Regions from separate parts of the Rhizobium sp. PEPV16 genome, predicted to be linked through region 3. Evidence: predicted binding sites of a transcription regulator. Region 3 holds the regulator's gene; each other region holds the start of a gene.
What was found. The regulator LexA, encoded in region 3, represses DNA repair genes until DNA is damaged. The targets are predictions, from matches to a motif close to TGTTCNNNNTGTGTTCNG.
Positions count from the first base shown of each region.

Region 1: recA (recombinase RecA) is a predicted target of LexA. The motif match lies at 3,787-3,804, and genes of this name have one in related genera.
Region 2: dinB (DNA polymerase IV) is a predicted target of LexA. The motif match lies at 2,139-2,156, and genes of this name have one in related genera.

Region 1 covers NZ_VSZV01000349.1:22,983-28,507, forward strand. The annotation lists gene alaS (alanine--tRNA ligase) at 1-2,423, opposite strand, end outside; gene recA (recombinase RecA) at 2,578-3,672, opposite strand; gene FY112_RS29905 (carbohydrate kinase family protein) at 3,902-4,846, shown strand; gene FY112_RS29910 (pseudouridine-5'-phosphate glycosidase) at 4,935-5,525, shown strand, end outside.
Region 2 covers NZ_VSZV01000306.1:15,303-20,827, forward strand. The annotation lists gene FY112_RS16370 (hypothetical protein) at 1-1,703, shown strand, start outside; gene FY112_RS16375 (hypothetical protein) at 1,713-2,021, opposite strand; gene dinB (DNA polymerase IV) at 2,203-3,291, shown strand; gene FY112_RS16385 (hypothetical protein) at 3,488-3,790, shown strand; gene FY112_RS16390 (sialidase family protein) at 3,807-4,910, shown strand; gene FY112_RS16400 (nutrient deprivation-induced protein) at 5,169-5,525, shown strand, end outside.
Region 3 covers NZ_VSZV01000244.1:3,493-9,017, reverse strand. The annotation lists gene FY112_RS09045 (ComEC/Rec2 family competence protein) at 75-2,507, shown strand; gene lexA (transcriptional repressor LexA) at 2,488-3,207, opposite strand; gene FY112_RS09035 (VOC family protein) at 3,375-4,271, shown strand; gene kdsA (3-deoxy-8-phosphooctulonate synthase) at 4,268-5,113, shown strand; gene eno (phosphopyruvate hydratase) at 5,252-5,525, shown strand, end outside.

The DNA of each region.
Region 1 (5,525 bases), on a different contig from region 3:
GACCCGATGCTGGTCTTGCCGTCATCGGCAAGCCCTTTCAAATCCTTGGGATCGACGCCCGAAATCGCCTTGCCGAGGAACTTGACGCCGGCGACTTCGCGCACGGCATCGACCGAGCCGCCCTGCCCGCCGCCCATGGCGAGTTTGCGCTTGGCATCAGCCAGCTCCTTTTCGAGCTTGCGGCGCTCGTCCATCAGCGCTTCGACACGCGCCAGCACTTCGCCCGGCTGCACCTTCAGCGAGGCGGCAAGCGTCTTCACGCGTTCATCCTGTTCGGCCAGATATTCCCGCGCCGATTCGCCGGTGACGGCCTCGATACGGCGAACGCCGGCGCCGACGGCATTTTCGCCGAGAACGCGGATCAGGCCGATCTGGCCGGTGGCCCCGACATGCGTGCCGCCGCAGAGTTCGATCGAATAGGGCTTGCCGGCCTTGGCGCCACGCACGCCCTCGCCCATCGCCACGACCCGGACTTCATCGCCGTATTTTTCGCCGAACAGCGCCATCGCGCCTTCGGCGATCGCATCGTCAACGCTCATCAGCCGCGTAGTAACCGGCGAATTCTGCAGCACGATCTCGTTTGCCATATCTTCGACGATCTTGAGCTCCTCGGCCGACATCGGCTTCGGATGCGAGACATCGAAGCGCAGGCGCTCGGGTGCCACCAGCGAGCCCTTCTGGGCAACATGGGTGCCGAGCACTTCGCGCAGCGCCTCATGCAGCAGGTGGGTCGCAGAGTGGTTGGCGCGCAGCCGCGAACGGCGGGCATGATCGACCGTCAGCACCACGGCATCGCCGTCCTTGAACACGCCGTCGATGACAGTACCCTGATGCACGAACAGGCCTTCGCCCCTCTTCTGCGTATCCGAAATCTCGATCTTGCCGTGGTCGGACGAGATCACGCCGGTATCGCCCATCTGGCCACCGGATTCGCCGTAGAACGGTGTCTGGCTAACCACGATCTGCACCTTGTCGCCGGCCTTGGCCTCGGTGGAAACCGCGCCCTCTTTGACGATCGCCTGCACGACGCCTTCAGCCGTTTCGGTGTCATAGCCGAGGAATTCGGTGGCGCCGTGTTTTTCCTTGAGCTCGAACCAGACGGTTTCCGTCGCCTTCTCGCCGGAACCGGCCCAGTGCGAGCGGGCTTCGGCCTTCTGGCGCTGCATCGCATCGGTGAAGCCGGAGATGTCGACGCCGATCTCACGGGCACGCAGCGCATCCTGCGTCAGATCGAGCGGGAAGCCGTAGGTGTCGTAGAGCTTGAAGGCGGTCTCACCATCCAGCATATCGCCCTTGGAAAGATCCGTCGTCGCGTCCGACAGAAGCGACAGGCCGCGTTCCAGCGTCTTGCGGAAGCGGTTTTCCTCCAGCTTCAGCGTTTCCGAGATCAGCGCCTCGGCGCGCACCAGTTCCGGATAGGCGCGGCCCATCTGCTGCACCAGCGTCGGCAGCAGCTTGTAGACCAGCGGTTCCTTGGCGCCGAGCAGCTGTGCATGGCGCATGGCGCGGCGCATGATGCGGCGCAGCACATAACCGCGGCCCTCATTCGACGGAAGCACGCCGTCGGCGATCAGGAAGGCTGAGGAGCGCAAATGGTCGGCGATGACGCGGTGGCTGGCGCTGCCTTCCGCCTTGACGCCCATCGTGTCCTCGATGGTGCCGATCAGCGTGCGGAAGAGATCAGTGTCGAACACGCTCTGAACGCCCTGCAGAATGCAGGCCATACGCTCCAGCCCCATGCCGGTATCGATCGACGGGCGAGGCAGCGGGTTGCGAACGCCAGGTTCGGTCTGCTCGAACTGCATGAAGACGAGGTTCCAGAATTCCAGGAACCGGTCGCCATCTTCCTCCGGTGAGCCCGGAGGGCCACCCCAAACATTCTCACCCTGGTCGATGAAGATTTCCGAGCACGGGCCGCAGGGGCCGGTATCGCCCATCTGCCAGAAATTGTCCGAGGTCGAGATGCGGATGATCTTGTCGTCGGAAAAGCCGGCGATCTTCTTCCACAGCGTCGCAGCTTCCTCGTCCTCGGAATAAACGGTCACCAGCAGACGGTTCTTCGGAAGGTCGAAGCCTTCGGTAACGAGCTTCCAGGCAAGCTCGATCGCATTCTCCTTGAAATAGTCGCCGAAGGAGAAGTTGCCGAGCATCTCGAAGAAGGTCAGGTGGCGTGCAGTATAACCGACATTGTCGAGGTCGTTGTGCTTGCCGCCGGCGCGCACGCATTTCTGCGAAGTCGTCGCCGTCGAATAGGGACGTTTTTCGAGGCCGGTGAAGACGTTCTTGAACTGCACCATGCCGGCATTGGTGAACATCAGCGTCGGGTCGTTGCGCGGCACGAGCGGGCTCGACGGAACGATCTCATGGCCGTTCTTCTTGAAATAGTCGAGGAAGGTCGACCGGATATCGTTCACGCCGCTCATGCTATGCCCTTCAATGCTGCCGGAGGCAGGTAAATTTAAATCCATCGGCTTTTAACGTTCGCCCCCGCCACTGTCCAGCAGACAAACAAAACCGGCCGCATTCTCATCAGGAATGCGGCCGGTTGGAACTGTCCGATGAGTTTAGGCGCGAAAATTACATTTCCGCAGTGGCATCGCCATCACCGTCATCGGGCTCTGGTCCGCCGTTCTGCAGGAAGCGGTCGGCGATCAGGCCAGCATTCTGGCGCAGCGACAGTTCGATCTCGCGGGCGAGATCCGGATTGTCGCGCAGAAAGGTCTTGGCGTTTTCACGGCCCTGGCCGAGACGCTGGCTGTTATAGGAGAACCAGGCGCCCGACTTCTCGACGATGCCGGCCTTGACGCCGAGATCGACCAGTTCGCCGGTCTTGGAAACACCCTCGCCATACATGATGTCGAACTCGACCTGCTTGAAGGGCGGCGCCATCTTGTTCTTCACGACCTTGACGCGGGTCTGGTTGCCGATCACCTCTTCGCGCTCCTTGACCGCGCCGATGCGGCGGATGTCGAGGCGCACGGAGGCATAGAACTTCAGCGCATTGCCGCCGGTCGTCGTTTCCGGCGAACCGAACATAACGCCGATCTTCATGCGGATCTGGTTGATGAAGATCACCATGGTGTTCGACTTGGAGATCGAAGCGGTGAGCTTGCGCAGCGCCTGGCTCATCAGTCGCGCCTGCAGGCCGGGAAGGCTGTCGCCCATCTCGCCTTCGATTTCGGCACGCGGCGTCAGTGCCGCGACCGAGTCGACGACGAGAACGTCGACGGCGCCGGAGCGCACCAGCGTATCGGTGATTTCGAGCGCCTGCTCGCCGGTATCGGGCTGCGAGATCAGAAGGTTCTGCAGGTCGACGCCAAGCTTGCGGGCATAGACGGGATCGAGCGCATGTTCGGCATCGACGAAGGCGCAGATGCCACCCTTCTTCTGCGCTTCGGCAATCGTCTGCAATGCAAGCGTCGTCTTACCGGAGCTTTCCGGCCCGTAGATCTCGATGATGCGGCCCCTCGGCAGGCCACCAACGCCGAGTGCAATATCGAGACCAAGCGAGCCGGTCGAGATCGTCTCGATCTCGACAACATTCTCGTTGGAGCCGAGTTTCATGATCGAGCCCTTGCCGAACGACCGCTCTATCTGTGAGAGTGCCGCTTCAAGCGCCTTGCTTTTGTCCACCGATTTGTCCTCTACCAGCCGCAATGAATTCTGAGACATCCGATCCACCTTTAGGTTATTGAAGCCGCTCAAGCAATGTCGAGTTTGTACCCCATTTGTTCCATTCTCGCAATAGGCGATCAAACAGTTGAAAGAAAAAGGTAAAACGACACGTGTTCTGCATTTGTTTTATCAATGAAAAGCAACGGCTTAGGCCAAAAGTGCCGACTCGGCCGCGGCAGGGCGCACCGTATCGATTCGTCCTTCGGGCATCGGGAGAGCCGATCGGATGAAGAAAAAGATTCTTGTTCTCGGCGGCGCCCATATCGACCGGCGCGGCCGAATCTCCGGAGAGACGGCGCCTGGCGCCAGCAATCCCGGCACCTGGTTCGAGGAGCCGGGCGGCGGCGGTTTCAATGCGGCGCGCAACCTGGCAAGACTTGGTTTTCAGGTGACGATGATCTCGCCGCGCGGCGGCGATCCGATGGGCGAGACGGTCGGAGAAGCTGCCGATTTCGCCGGCATCGACGACCGGCCCTTCGTCTTCCTCGACCGCAAGACGCCGAGCTACACGGCGATCATCGAGAAGGACGGCAATCTGGTGATCGCCCTCGCCGACATGGATCTTTATCGCTTCTTCGTGCCGCGGCGTCTCTCCATCCGCTGGGTGCGGGAGGCCTTCGCCGCGCATGATTTCATCCTCGTCGACGCCAACCTGCCGGAAGAGACGATCGCGGCGATCGTCGCAAAGGCACGCTCGCTAGGCAAGCCCGTTGCGGCAATCGCCATCTCGCCGGCCAAGGTCGTCAGGCTGAAGCCTTGCATCGGGGATATCGACTACCTGTTCCTGAATGAGGCTGAAGCTGCCGCCCTTGCCGGTGAGCGGCCGGAAGACGCCGCCGGCTGGCTACCTTTGCTGAACCAGATCGGCATCCGGAACGCCGTCGTCACCCGCGGCCGGCGTGAGCTCGTCGTGCTTTGCGAGGGCCGCGCCGTGACGCTGCAGCCGCCGATCGCCGACACCGTTGCCGATGTTACGGGTGCCGGCGATTCTCTTGCGGCCGGCACACTCGCCGCATTGATATCAGGCCTGCCGCTCGAAGAAGCCGTCCGCCACGGCACCGCGGCCGCCACGCTGACCGTGCAGTCACGGCATGCCGTCAACGAAAATCTGACGCCCGATCTGCTGAATGAGGCGCTTGCCCTTGTTCCCGAGGTCAGAATTCTGCATTGAAGCGGCTAATTAAATAGTTGAGCATGATGTCGTCCGAAAACCGCTCACACTTTTCGGCATCATGCTCTGTCGATCACAGGACAAGACCATGACCAAGCCCATCTCCCCTCTTCTGCCGATAGCCTATTCGAAGGAAGTCGCCAGCGCCAAGCAGCGCGGCGCGCCGTTGGTAGCACTGGAATCGACGATCATCACCCACGGTATGCCCTATCCCGGCAATATCGAGATGGCCCGCAGCGTCGAGGCGATCATTCGCGAACAGGGTGCGGTGCCGGCCACGATCGCCGTCATTCACGGCACGCTGCATATCGGCCTTGAAGCTGCGGAACTGGAGCAACTCGCCAAGGCAACCGAAGTGATGAAGGTGTCGCGCGCCGATCTCGCCTTTGCCATCGCCGAACGCCGCACCGGCGCCACCACGGTCGCGGCGACGATGATCGCGGCGGCGCGCGCCGGCATCCGTGTCTTTGCCACAGGCGGCATCGGCGGCGTGCATCGTGGCGCCGAAGAAAGCTTCGATATATCAGCCGATCTCGAGGAACTGGCGCGCACCGGCGTCATCGTCGTCTGCGCCGGCGCCAAGGCGATCCTCGACATTCCGAAGACCCTGGAAGTGCTGGAAACCCGCGGCGTGCCTGTCGTCACCTATGAGAGCGAGGAATTCCCCGCTTTCTGGTCG
Region 2 (5,525 bases), on a different contig from region 3:
TTTCGCTCGAGCAAGAGGTCATCATCCGCGCCTTCGGCCGCGCCGCTCATATCCAGGCGCAAACGCTGCTGGCAGCGCTCGAACCGGGCGCGATCAGCATCGAGACGAGCCCGAATGCCGTCCGCATCGCGCTGGGCGACCATCATCCGGTGCTTTATCCCGCCGGCGGCGGTCCTGCCGGCATGCTCTCCAAGGCTGCGACCTCGCAACGCGCCGCGCTGCATGCGGCGGCGCTTCTCGCCGTCCGCGGGCCTGGTGAGACGGTTGCTAGTGCCGAGCAAGCGCCGGAAGAGCCGGGCAAAGCCACGTCAGGCACAATCGAAGACGCGGCCACATTGCTGCGCGATGCCGCGCGCCAGGCCCTGTCGAAGGCGCCTGCCGGTCTCGAAGAGCGGATCGGCGATCTTGTCCTGTCCTCGCGCACCGAAGCAATGCCGCGGCTTGCCGCCGAGCTTCGCACCATCGCCGCGATGATCCGGCGAAGACGGGAGCGGCTGGACGCGGCCGATCCTGCCGAGCTTCTCGTCATGCTGGCGCGCGCCTATGCCTTGACCGAGGCGCTTCGGGCCGGCTCTGACGATCCCTTGCTCACCGGTGCGGGCGCTGAAGCGCCGCAGCCGCTGCCGGCGATCGAGCTCGTCGGTTGCGGCCTGCGCCTGTGGCAGACCGACAGCGGCGCACGCGGGGTGACCGGCTATTATCTCTCCGCCGACGGGCGAAGCTTCAGCGCGACGCTGGCGCGCGGGGCCGGCAGCGATCCGGGCTTTGTGCCGCGCCATGCGGCCGGGGCCGAGCCGGTCTTCGGCCGTTCGCTCGCGGCAATCGCCGGCAGCGCCTTCCGCCTCGAGGGCGCCTCCGCCACCGGGGACGGCCGGCTGCAGACCGGCAACGGCCGCGCCGAGCTTCTCAAGGCCGGCTGGAGTGCTGCCGTGCAGGGGATCGAAGGCGCGGTCATCGATGACTGGAAACAATGCGCCATCCGTCTTGCGAGCGCCTTCCGGCCGAAACTTGCGGCCCCGCCGCGCCGCGCCCTGCCGCTGATCTTGCGCCCAGTCGCTTTCGGCTCGCTGCGCTTCGACGGCGTGGCGCAGGCCGGACGCTGGCCGGTGCGGGATCGCGAAGGGGCCTGGCTGGAGCTGGAGATAGAGGGCGACGAACGGCTGGAGGCCCATTTCGCGCTGCTTGGCTCGATCGGCGATCGCCAGCCGCCGCTGCTGACCGTCCTCGCCGAAGCCCGCGGCGCCGACATCGTGCTTTCGCCGCTCGGTTTCGGAACCGACAGCCTGACCCTCCTCGACCTGCCGCCGGCGCCGGCAACCACGACCGCGCAAAAGCCGAGCTTACTCTCGCGCCTCACCAAAAGCTTCACGCTGCCCGGCGCGCCGGAGCGCAAACCGATGCGCTTCGAAGCGCTGGCCCGCCCGCAGGCCGCCAGCCAGCGGCTGATCTCCACCGCCTTCGACGAAATCCTGGCGCTCGCCGAACTCGGCGGCCGCATGGAGGATCCGGAGCGGCTGCAGCGCATGCAACGCCTGGGGCGCACGCTTGGCGAAGCAGGCCTGGCGCTTCCCGGCAGCCTCGTCGGCCAGCTGGCCGCCGCCTCCGGCCAGACGCGCCCCGACCGCCTGCTGCGCGCCGCCTACGCTCTCGATCTGCTCGCCCGCCTCGATCCGCATTTGCCGTTTGTGAGGATGCTGCCTTGAGGCTGGGTCTCAGCGGCTCGATACACGCACTGCGCCGGCAGCTCGGAGACTGCGCTGGACGGCGGCGACTTGGCTGGATGCGATATCCGCCGAGACCTCGATCTCGCCTTCGAGCGGCGCATCGCGACGGGCGCCATCGTCATGAGAGATATCCCCGCCTGATGGCGCCGAACCCGCACTGTTCCGGTCGCTTGCCGACTGGATAAAGATGTCGGGCCTCGAAACCCCATGCTGCTGAACCAGATGTTCGACCGCGAGATCAGCGGCTTCGCGTGTTTCGAATGTGGCTCGGATCGTGATCGTGCTGTCGTCCGCCATTGGCTGCCTCCTTATTTTAATTTATCACAGGATGAGAACGCCTTGGGCGGCTGGTGGTTTCGGCGGCAGGTCCGAGCCGCCCACTGGAATTGTTGATATCGCGTCCCAAGGCTGGTATGTTCTGTTTTTGTTTCGGCGCGCAATTTCAGATGCCGATCCCATCGCGATCGCTGAAACCGCCATGAACGAGATAAGCTCACCCCCCGTCCGCAAAATCGTCCATGTCGACATGGATGCTTTTTATGCGTCGGTCGAGCAGCGCGATAATTCGGACTTGCGCGGCAAACCGATTGCCGTCGGCGGGTCGGCCGCCCGGGGTGTGGTGGCGGCGGCGAGCTATGAGGCCCGCAAATTTGGTGTTCACTCGGCAATGCCGTCGGTAACTGCCAAGCGCAAATGTCCTGACCTGATCTTCGTGCCGCCGCGCTTTGCCGTCTACAAGGCGGTGTCGCAGCAGATCCGTGAGATCTTTGCCGAATACACGCCGCTGGTCGAGCCGCTGTCGCTCGACGAGGCCTATCTCGATGTGACGCAAAATCTGAAAGGCATGACGATCGCCACCGAGGTCGCTCTGGAGATCCGCGCCAAGATCAAGCAAGTCACCGGCCTCAACGCGTCGGCCGGGATTTCCTACAACAAATTTCTTGCCAAGATGGCGAGCGACCTCAACAAGCCGAACGGCCAGGCTGTCATCACGCCGAAGAACGGGCCAGCCTTCGTCGAGCAGCTTCCCGTCCGGAAATTCCATGGCGTCGGACCGGCAACCGCTGAGAAGATGCAGCAACTCGGGATCGAAACAGGCGCCGATCTCAAGGAGAAGACACTCGAGTTCCTCGTCGAGCATTTCGGCAAGTCGGGGCCCTATTTTTACGGCATCGCCCGCGGCATCGACGAGCGCCAGGTCAAGCCCGACCGGGTGCGCAAATCCGTCGGCGCGGAAGATACCTTCGCACAGGACCTCCACGCCTTTGAGCCTGCTCGCGAAGGTCTCCAGCCGCTGATCGAAAAGGTGTGGGCTTACTGCGAGGCCAACGGGATCGCCGCCAAGACAGTGACGCTCAAGGTGAAATATGCCGACTTCAGCCAGATCACGCGCAGCAAGACGGTTCCGGCACCGCTGCCGGCAATCGCCGACCTCGAGGAGCTGGTCAACCTGCTGCTCGCGCCGATCTTTCCGCCGCGAAAGGGCATACGGCTGCTCGGCGTCACCCTCTCTTCGCTGGAAGGACGAGCACCGGCCGCGGCGCCGCAGCTGCGGCTGGCTTTTTAGAGCGCCAGCATCGGCTGCCGCAGGGGCCTGGTGCGCATCCTTGAACGACGGCGACGACCGTCCGTCGCCGCATTGGTTTCATCCAACCGGATATCCGCGATTTCGGCGGCCAGTGTTCCATCACATCGCACCCGATTTCGAGCCGGGCCGGAACCTCGTCGGATCTCCGAAGTTTGCGGGACGAGGAGAATTCCACATGCATCTGATACAGTTGTTTATTCCGGCAGCGCCGCAAGCAGCGATCGACATCGAAGACATTATCGCGATGATTCAGCGCGAGATGACGGAGCGTCATGGCGGGGCGACTTCATACCTCAATTCCCCGGCAAAGGGGTTTTGGTCCAATGGCGAGGGCACTGAAGAAGATACGATCATCGTGATCGAAGTGATGGTGGACAGTCTCGATCGGGCCTGGTGGCGCCAATACCGGCGCAAGCTCGAAGAGCTGCTCGGGCAGGAAGAATTGCTTGTGCGGGCACTTCCAGTCGAAACGCTCTGACCGTCTGGAAGCCTCCATGGACACGCAGTTCCGCAATCTTGAAATCTACCGCAGACGCGGCGAGTTCGCAGGCTGGCCGGCAAATTATGGCCTCTGGTCGTGGGGTGACGAAATGGTCGTCGTCTTCGCGCGCGGCAAGCTCGGAGCGAAGGGGGAGTTGCACGAATTGGACCGTGATTACCCATTCGTACCCTGGCAGGCACGCAGCCTGGACGGCGGACTGACATGGATGGACGAGCCGTTCTGCGGCCGCGTGCCGGGTGGGCTCTCGCTTTCGGCCGACGAGCATTTGAACGCCGACCTCAAGGTCCGTCCCCGTCTGTCGGTCCGCGAAGACCTCTGCTCGATTGACGATCCCATAGACTTCCTCGACCCCGAGACGATCGTCATGTGCGCCAGAACCGATGTACAGGGCGATGCTGTCAGCTGGTTCTATGTCAGCCGGGATCGGTGTCTGACATGGCAGGGTCCGTTTCGTTTTGCCGGTTTGCATCTTCCGCTCTCGGCGCGCACCGATATCGTTCCTCTCGGCAGGGACGATGCGCTCTTCATGCTCGGCACGTCCAAAGAGGACGGCGCGGAAGGAAGAGTGTTCTGCGCGCGCACCGTGGATGGCGGGCGCAGCTTCGTCCTGCAAGGCTTTGTCGGTCCGGAACCTGAGGGCTATTCGATCATGCCGGCATCGACGGCACTTTCCGGTGGCGCCATCCTGACGCTGACGCGCTGCATGGGCAGAGGCGGTGGCAAGGGGTGGATAGAGGCCTTCACCTCCCATGACCAAGGGAGGACCTGGACGCCGGAAGGCTGCATCGTCGACGACACGGGCAGTAATGGCAACCCGCCGGCGCTCGGGCGGATCGAAGGCATGCTGCTGCTCGTCTACGGCCACCGTGATCCGCCATTTGGGATCAGGATGCGCATGAGTTTCGATGACGGCCGGACATGGGGCACCGAGAAGATCATCCGCAGCGACGGCGGCACGGCTGATCTCGGTTATCCGAGACTCGTAAAACGCGGCGATGGATCCCTGCTCGCCGTCTACTACTTCAACGATGGCGACCGGGAGGAGCGTTATATAGCGGCCTCCATTGTCACGCCTGCCAAGGATCAGAAACGCTAAGGAGCCTAGAGCCTTTCCGGGTTAGATTGAAGCATTCTGTTGGCTCAAACGGAGTCGGATGGTCGACCGGCCGGCGCGCGTCGTAGCCAAGCTCTACGGCCAAGCCGGCCGGTCGATCAGCCGGCCCGTTTCAGCCAACCTTCCCGCAGATTTGCCTGGCAAATCGCAAGACTTGGAATCGCGGACGCACCGGGAACAAAGCGGGCCATTCATGGTTTGGGGCTTAGGCAGTTGCCGGCACGAATTGGGAGGTTCGAAATGCAAAACGATATCACAGATCCGGCGGGGCGGAGCGCGTCCGCGCAGACCCCGTCCTCATCCCCAGGTTCCGGTTCTTCGCCGGGAACGCGCACGTCCATTTCCGATCTGGAAGCGAAGGTGAGCGAGGATGTTTCCGCCGTCAAGGAAACGATCAGGGACGGTGCCGACACCGCCGTCGAGAAAGCCAAGGAAGTCATTTCCGAACGCACCAACTTTGCCGCCCGCCAGGTCGGCGGTGTTGCGATGGCGCTCGAGAAGGCTGGCGCCGAAATGGAAAGCTCCGGTCAGGCAGAAGTCGGACGATACGCCAAGCAAATCGGGCGGAGCGTGCAGACTGTTGCTCGGCGGATGGAA
Region 3 (5,525 bases):
CAATCGATTATTCTTGCCGGATTTGATTGGAGGTTGCATTCTGGCCGCCTTCGCAGCCGGGCTTGGGCGGTTTCATGCAGGAGTTAACGACAGTCGAATTGCGGCCGGAAGCAGGCGAAGGTGCTGCCGACTCCTCCCGTTTTTCACCACCTGTCGTGGTGCCGCGACCGACACGGACGCAGTCGGCGACACCATTGCGCCACCGGCTGCCGGCCGCAGCTTCGCAATTGCTGCGGGCCGGCATGCGCATGCTGGGCGAGGAGGCGGACCATGGGCGCCTGCTGCTGTTCTCGCCGGTCTTCCTCGGCGCCGGGTCAGCCGTCTGGTTTCTCGCGGCATCGGATTTTCCTCTCGTTGCATCGCTGCTCTGCCTGTTGGCGCTGACCGTGGCGGTTCTCATCGCCAGCCGCGGCCGGGCGGCGGTGCGGGCAACGCTGCTGGCGCTTGCGCTCGTGGCCTGCGGCATGGTCTCTGCGCAGCTCGAGAGCTGGCGGATTTCCACTATGATCCTCGATTCCGCCGTGACGACGACGGTGACCGGCCGCGTCGAGCGGCGCGAAGGCGATGGTCGCGGGCGGTGGCGCTACATTCTTGCCGTCACCGGCACTGAGGCGCCACAGGTGAAGCGGCCGCCCGAACGCATAACCGTGATCGCCCGCGGCGCCGACGCGCCCTTCGAGATCGGCGACATAATCAGCGGCAGGGCGCGGCTGACGCCGCCCGCAGGCCCAGCGCTTCCCGAGCTCAACGACTTCTCCTTCAGTGCCTATTTCGACGGCATCGGCGCCAACGGTTTCTTCTACGGTGCGCCGACGAAGGTCGATGCGCAGGCAGGTCCCCAGGCTGCAAGATCGACGGCGGAAGCGCTGCTCGAAGGGCTCTACCGGCTGCGCAGCGGGATTGGCGACCGCATAAGGTCGATCCTGCCCGGCGACACCGGTGCTTTTGCCGCTGCTCTGGTGACGGATGAGCGGCGCGCCATTTCGGATACGACGACGGAGGCGCTGCGCCAGTCCGGTCTGGCTCATATCATCGCCATCTCCGGTCTCAACATGGCGCTGTCGGCCGGCATCTTCTTCGTCGGCTTCCGGATGCTGCTCAGCCTCTTTCCAGGCATCGCTGAGGCCTACCCGACGAAGAAGATCGCTGCCGCCGGCGCGCTCATCGCCGTCACCGCCTATTTCCTGATCTCCGGCTTTGCGGTCTCTGCAGAACGCGCCTTCATCATGATGGCCATCATGTTGATTGCGGTCTTCTTCGACCGGCCGTCGATCAGCCTGCGCAATGTCGCGCTCTCCGCTCTCGTCATCATTGCCATTTCGCCGTCCGAGGTCTTGGGACCGAGCTTCCAAATGTCCTTTGCCGCGACATTGGCACTGGTCTCGGGCTATCAGCTGTGGAAGGACCGGCGCGTCCGCGAAAACGCCTTTCTGAAGCTGCCGATCATCCGGCCGTTCGTTACGGTTGCCGGTTTCTTCGGCGGCGTCTTCCTGACCTCGCTGATCGGCGGTTTTTCAACCGCGCTGTTTTCGATCGAGCATTTTCATCGCCTGACCGCCTACGGCCTGCCGGCAAACCTCGCGACGATGCCGATCATCTCCTTCATCATCATGCCGGCAGGTCTGCTGGCGATGCTGCTCATGCCTTTCGGTCTGGATGTTTGGGCTTGGAAGATCGTCGGATTCGGCCTCGATTTGGTGATCGCGGTCGCAAAGACGGTGTCCGGCTGGGGTGGCAATATCGACGTCGGCCGCTTGCCCGCCTGGTATTTCGCCGTCGCCGTGGCAGGCTTTCTGCTGCTGACGCTGCTCCGCACCCGGTTGCGCCATGTCGGCACATCGATCATCGCGGTCGCAACACTCATCCTGCTGCTTCTGCCGGTTCCCCGGCCGCCGGATCTGGTGATTTCGGAGGATGGCAGTCTCGTCGCGGTCGTCGAGGCGGCGGCAATGGCTTCCAACCGTGAAAGACCGCCGGACTTCATCTTCGACCAGTGGCAGCGAGCGCTGGTCCTGCCGAGGCATGATCCGCCGAAGATGCTGGATGGTCCTGCTATCCCGCCTGAGGGAGAAGACCGCCGCGTCAGGCTTTCCCGCGATCAGCAGAACGAAGCAAGGACCGCGATGCGGACGGCCGCAGCGGGCGGTGACGCAAACCGCTTTTCCTGCGTCAAGAAGGCCTGGTGCATATCAAGGCTTGGCAATGGTCGGGTGGTAACCGTCATCGACAACGCCGCCTATCTCGGCCCGGCGTGCGACGCGGCCGATATAGTCGTGACGTCGGTCCGCCTTCGCTTCAACAATTGCCGTTCAGGTGCGACGCTCTTCACCGGTGAGACGTTGCGCAGGACCGGTTCCATCGAGTTGCGCTTCACGGACACTGGCCTGGAGGTCGCAACCGCATTCGATGTATTGTCGCGGCCATGGATGCGCCATCGTGCCTATGACTGGCGCAGCAACAGTTTTACCGAATCCGGCCTGGCCAATGTCAGTGATATCGGCGAATGAGACCGACGAGTTTACCCTGAACCTTGACACGGTCCGGCCCGAAAATCCGGGTCTCGTAAGCTGGGTTGGCCGCTTCCAGCGCGATCGAGGCGCCCTTGCGGCGGAAGCGCTTGAGTGTCGCTTCTTCGTCGTCGACGAGAGCAACGACGATGTCGCCAGGACTTGCGGTGCTGCCGTTGCGGATGATCACGGTGTCGCCGTCGAAGATGCCGGCGTCGATCATCGAATCGCCCTTGACCTCGAGCGCATAATGTTCACCGGAGCCGAGCATGTCGGCCGGAACGACGATGTCGTGGGTATTGTTCTGGATCGCCGAGATCGGCACACCGGCAGCGATTCGGCCCATGACCGGCACGGAGACCGAGTTGCCGTTGTCGGCGACGGGTTTTGCGGGAGCAGGAGTGGCAACCGGCTGCGGCTTGCCGAGGCTGCCCTCGATGACGCTCGGCGAAAAGCCGCGCCGGGGCTGAATGCTGGGGCTGTAGGCCTCCGGAAGCTTGATGACCTCGATCGCGCGGGCGCGATTCGGTAGGCGGCGAATGAAGCCTCGCTCCTCAAGCGCTGTAATCAAGCGATGAATCCCGGACTTGGAGGCGAGGTCCAGGGCATCCTTCATTTCGTCGAAAGATGGCGGAACGCCGGATTCCTTCATGCGCTCATGAATGAAAAGGAGAAGCTCCTGTTGTTTGCGCGTGAGCATCGACGTTGTGACCTCGTGATTGAAACAAATCCAGAACAGACACTATATGTTCCATATGTGTTCCGCAAGTAGCTAAATTTCCGTAAAACTTGGCGCCAACTCGTTGAGATTTTTATTTTCATTCGCCGGAGTGGGACACAAGTCTTGACGTTTCCAGGAGGGACATCATGAACGAGCATTCCGCCAAACCGCACCCGCTGGATCATGTCCTGCTGCCGGTCGTCAATATCGATCTGGCGCGCGAAAGGCTCGGCAAGCTCGGCTTCACCGTTGCCGCCGATGCGCGCCATCCCTTCGGAACGGAAAACGCCTGCGTCTTTTTTGCCGACAAGACCTATCTGGAGCCACTCGGGATTGCGAGCGTCGAGGAGAGCGAGGCATCGGCACGCCAAGGCAATGTCTTCACGGCCCGCAACCAGGCCTTTCGTTTCCGCTGCGGCGAGGAGGGGCTTTCGGGGCTGGCTTTCGGCAGCAAGGATGCCGGCACCGATCATCAGAATTTCGTCGGCAACGGATCGAGCGCCGGCGAGATGCTGCAGTTCACCCGGCCGATGACGATGCCGGACGGTTCCGAGACGATTGCGGGCTTCAAGCTGGCTTTCGCCGGCGACCTGCGCGCGCCCGATCTCCTGCTTTTCACCGTCGAGCGCGTCAATCCGCTGCCGGCCGACCGCGCCGCGCTGGAAACACACGCCAATGGCGTCACCGGCATAGTCGAGATTGCGCTTTGCACGCCGGAGCCGGCCGCCTTCGCTGCCTTCGTCAGCCTTGCCGTGGCGCAATCGGCAGTCGAAAAAACCGGTTTCGGCTTCAATATCGCGGCGTCAAATGCCAAAATCAGCCTGATGACGCCGGAAGGGCTGGATGCCTATTTCGACATCGCCGGCTCATGCGCAGATCGCGGCCTGCGCGGCCGGGCAATCCTCTTTGCTGTCGTCGATCTTGCCGTGACAGAAGCGCATTTGGCTGCTAACGGGGTGACATACACGCGCAAGAACAATCGCATTCTGGTGAAGCCCGCGCCCGGGCAGGGCACGCTCTTCGCTTTCGAGGAAACACGATGAGCACTGATACGAATTCCGAGGTCAGGATCGGCGAAGGCCAAGGCCAGGTCACCTTTTCCAATACCGGCCGCCTGTCGCTGATTGCCGGTCCCTGCCAGATGGAGAGCCGCGACCACGCCTTCATGGTTGCCGGCACGCTGAAGGAGCTTTGCGGAAAGCTCGGCATCGGCCTCGTCTACAAGAGCTCCTTCGACAAGGCGAACCGGACCTCGCTCTCGGCTGAACGCGGTATCGGGATCGAAAAGGGCATAGAGATCTTTGCCGACCTCAAGAAGGAATTCGGCTTTCCCGTCCTGACCGACATTCATACCGCCGAGCAATGCGCGGAGGTGGCAAAGATCGTCGACGTCCTGCAGATCCCGGCCTTCCTCTGCCGCCAGACCGACCTTCTCATCGCCGCCGCCAAGACCGGCCGCGTCGTCAACGTCAAGAAGGGCCAGTTCCTCGCTCCCTGGGATATGAAGAACGTCCTGAAGAAGCTCAATGCCAGCGGCAATCCGAACGTGCTGCTGTGCGAGCGCGGAGCCTCATTCGGCTACAATACGCTGGTTTCCGACATGCGTTCGCTGCCGATCATGGCAGCGATGGGCGCGCCCGTTATCTTCGATGCGACCCATTCCGTGGCGCAGCCGGGCGGGCAGGGCGAATCCTCCGGCGGTCAGCGAGAATTCGTGGAGACCCTGGCGCGCGCCGCAGTGGCTGCCGGTATTGCCGGTGTCTTCGTCGAAACCCATCAGGACCCCGACAACGCCCCTTCCGACGGCCCGAACATGGTCTATCTCAAGGACATGCCGCGGCTTCTCGAAAAGCTGCTTGCCTTCGATGCGGTCGCCAAGGCTTGACGTTCAACAGTCTGACATGATCGTGCTATAGGCCGGGAAGGCTGGTCCGAAGGCTGGAAATTGCGGCATTGTAATTTGCACGCCTTCGACTAAGACAGGTTTCGAACCGACTTATCATCCACCGAGCAGGAAGAACCCATGACTGCAATCACCGATATCATCGCCCGTGAGATTCTCGATAGCCGTGGCAACCCCACCGTCGAAGTCGATGTCTATCTCGAAGATGGCAGCATGGGCCGCGCGGCCGTTCCCTCGGGCGCCTCGACGGGCGCGCATGAGGCGGTCGAACTGCGTGACGGCGGCAAGCGCTATCTGGGCAAGGGCGTCGAAAAGGCGGTCGAAGCCGCCAACACCGAGATTTTCGACGCGATCGGCGGCATCGACGCCGAAAACCAGATCCAGATCGACAACA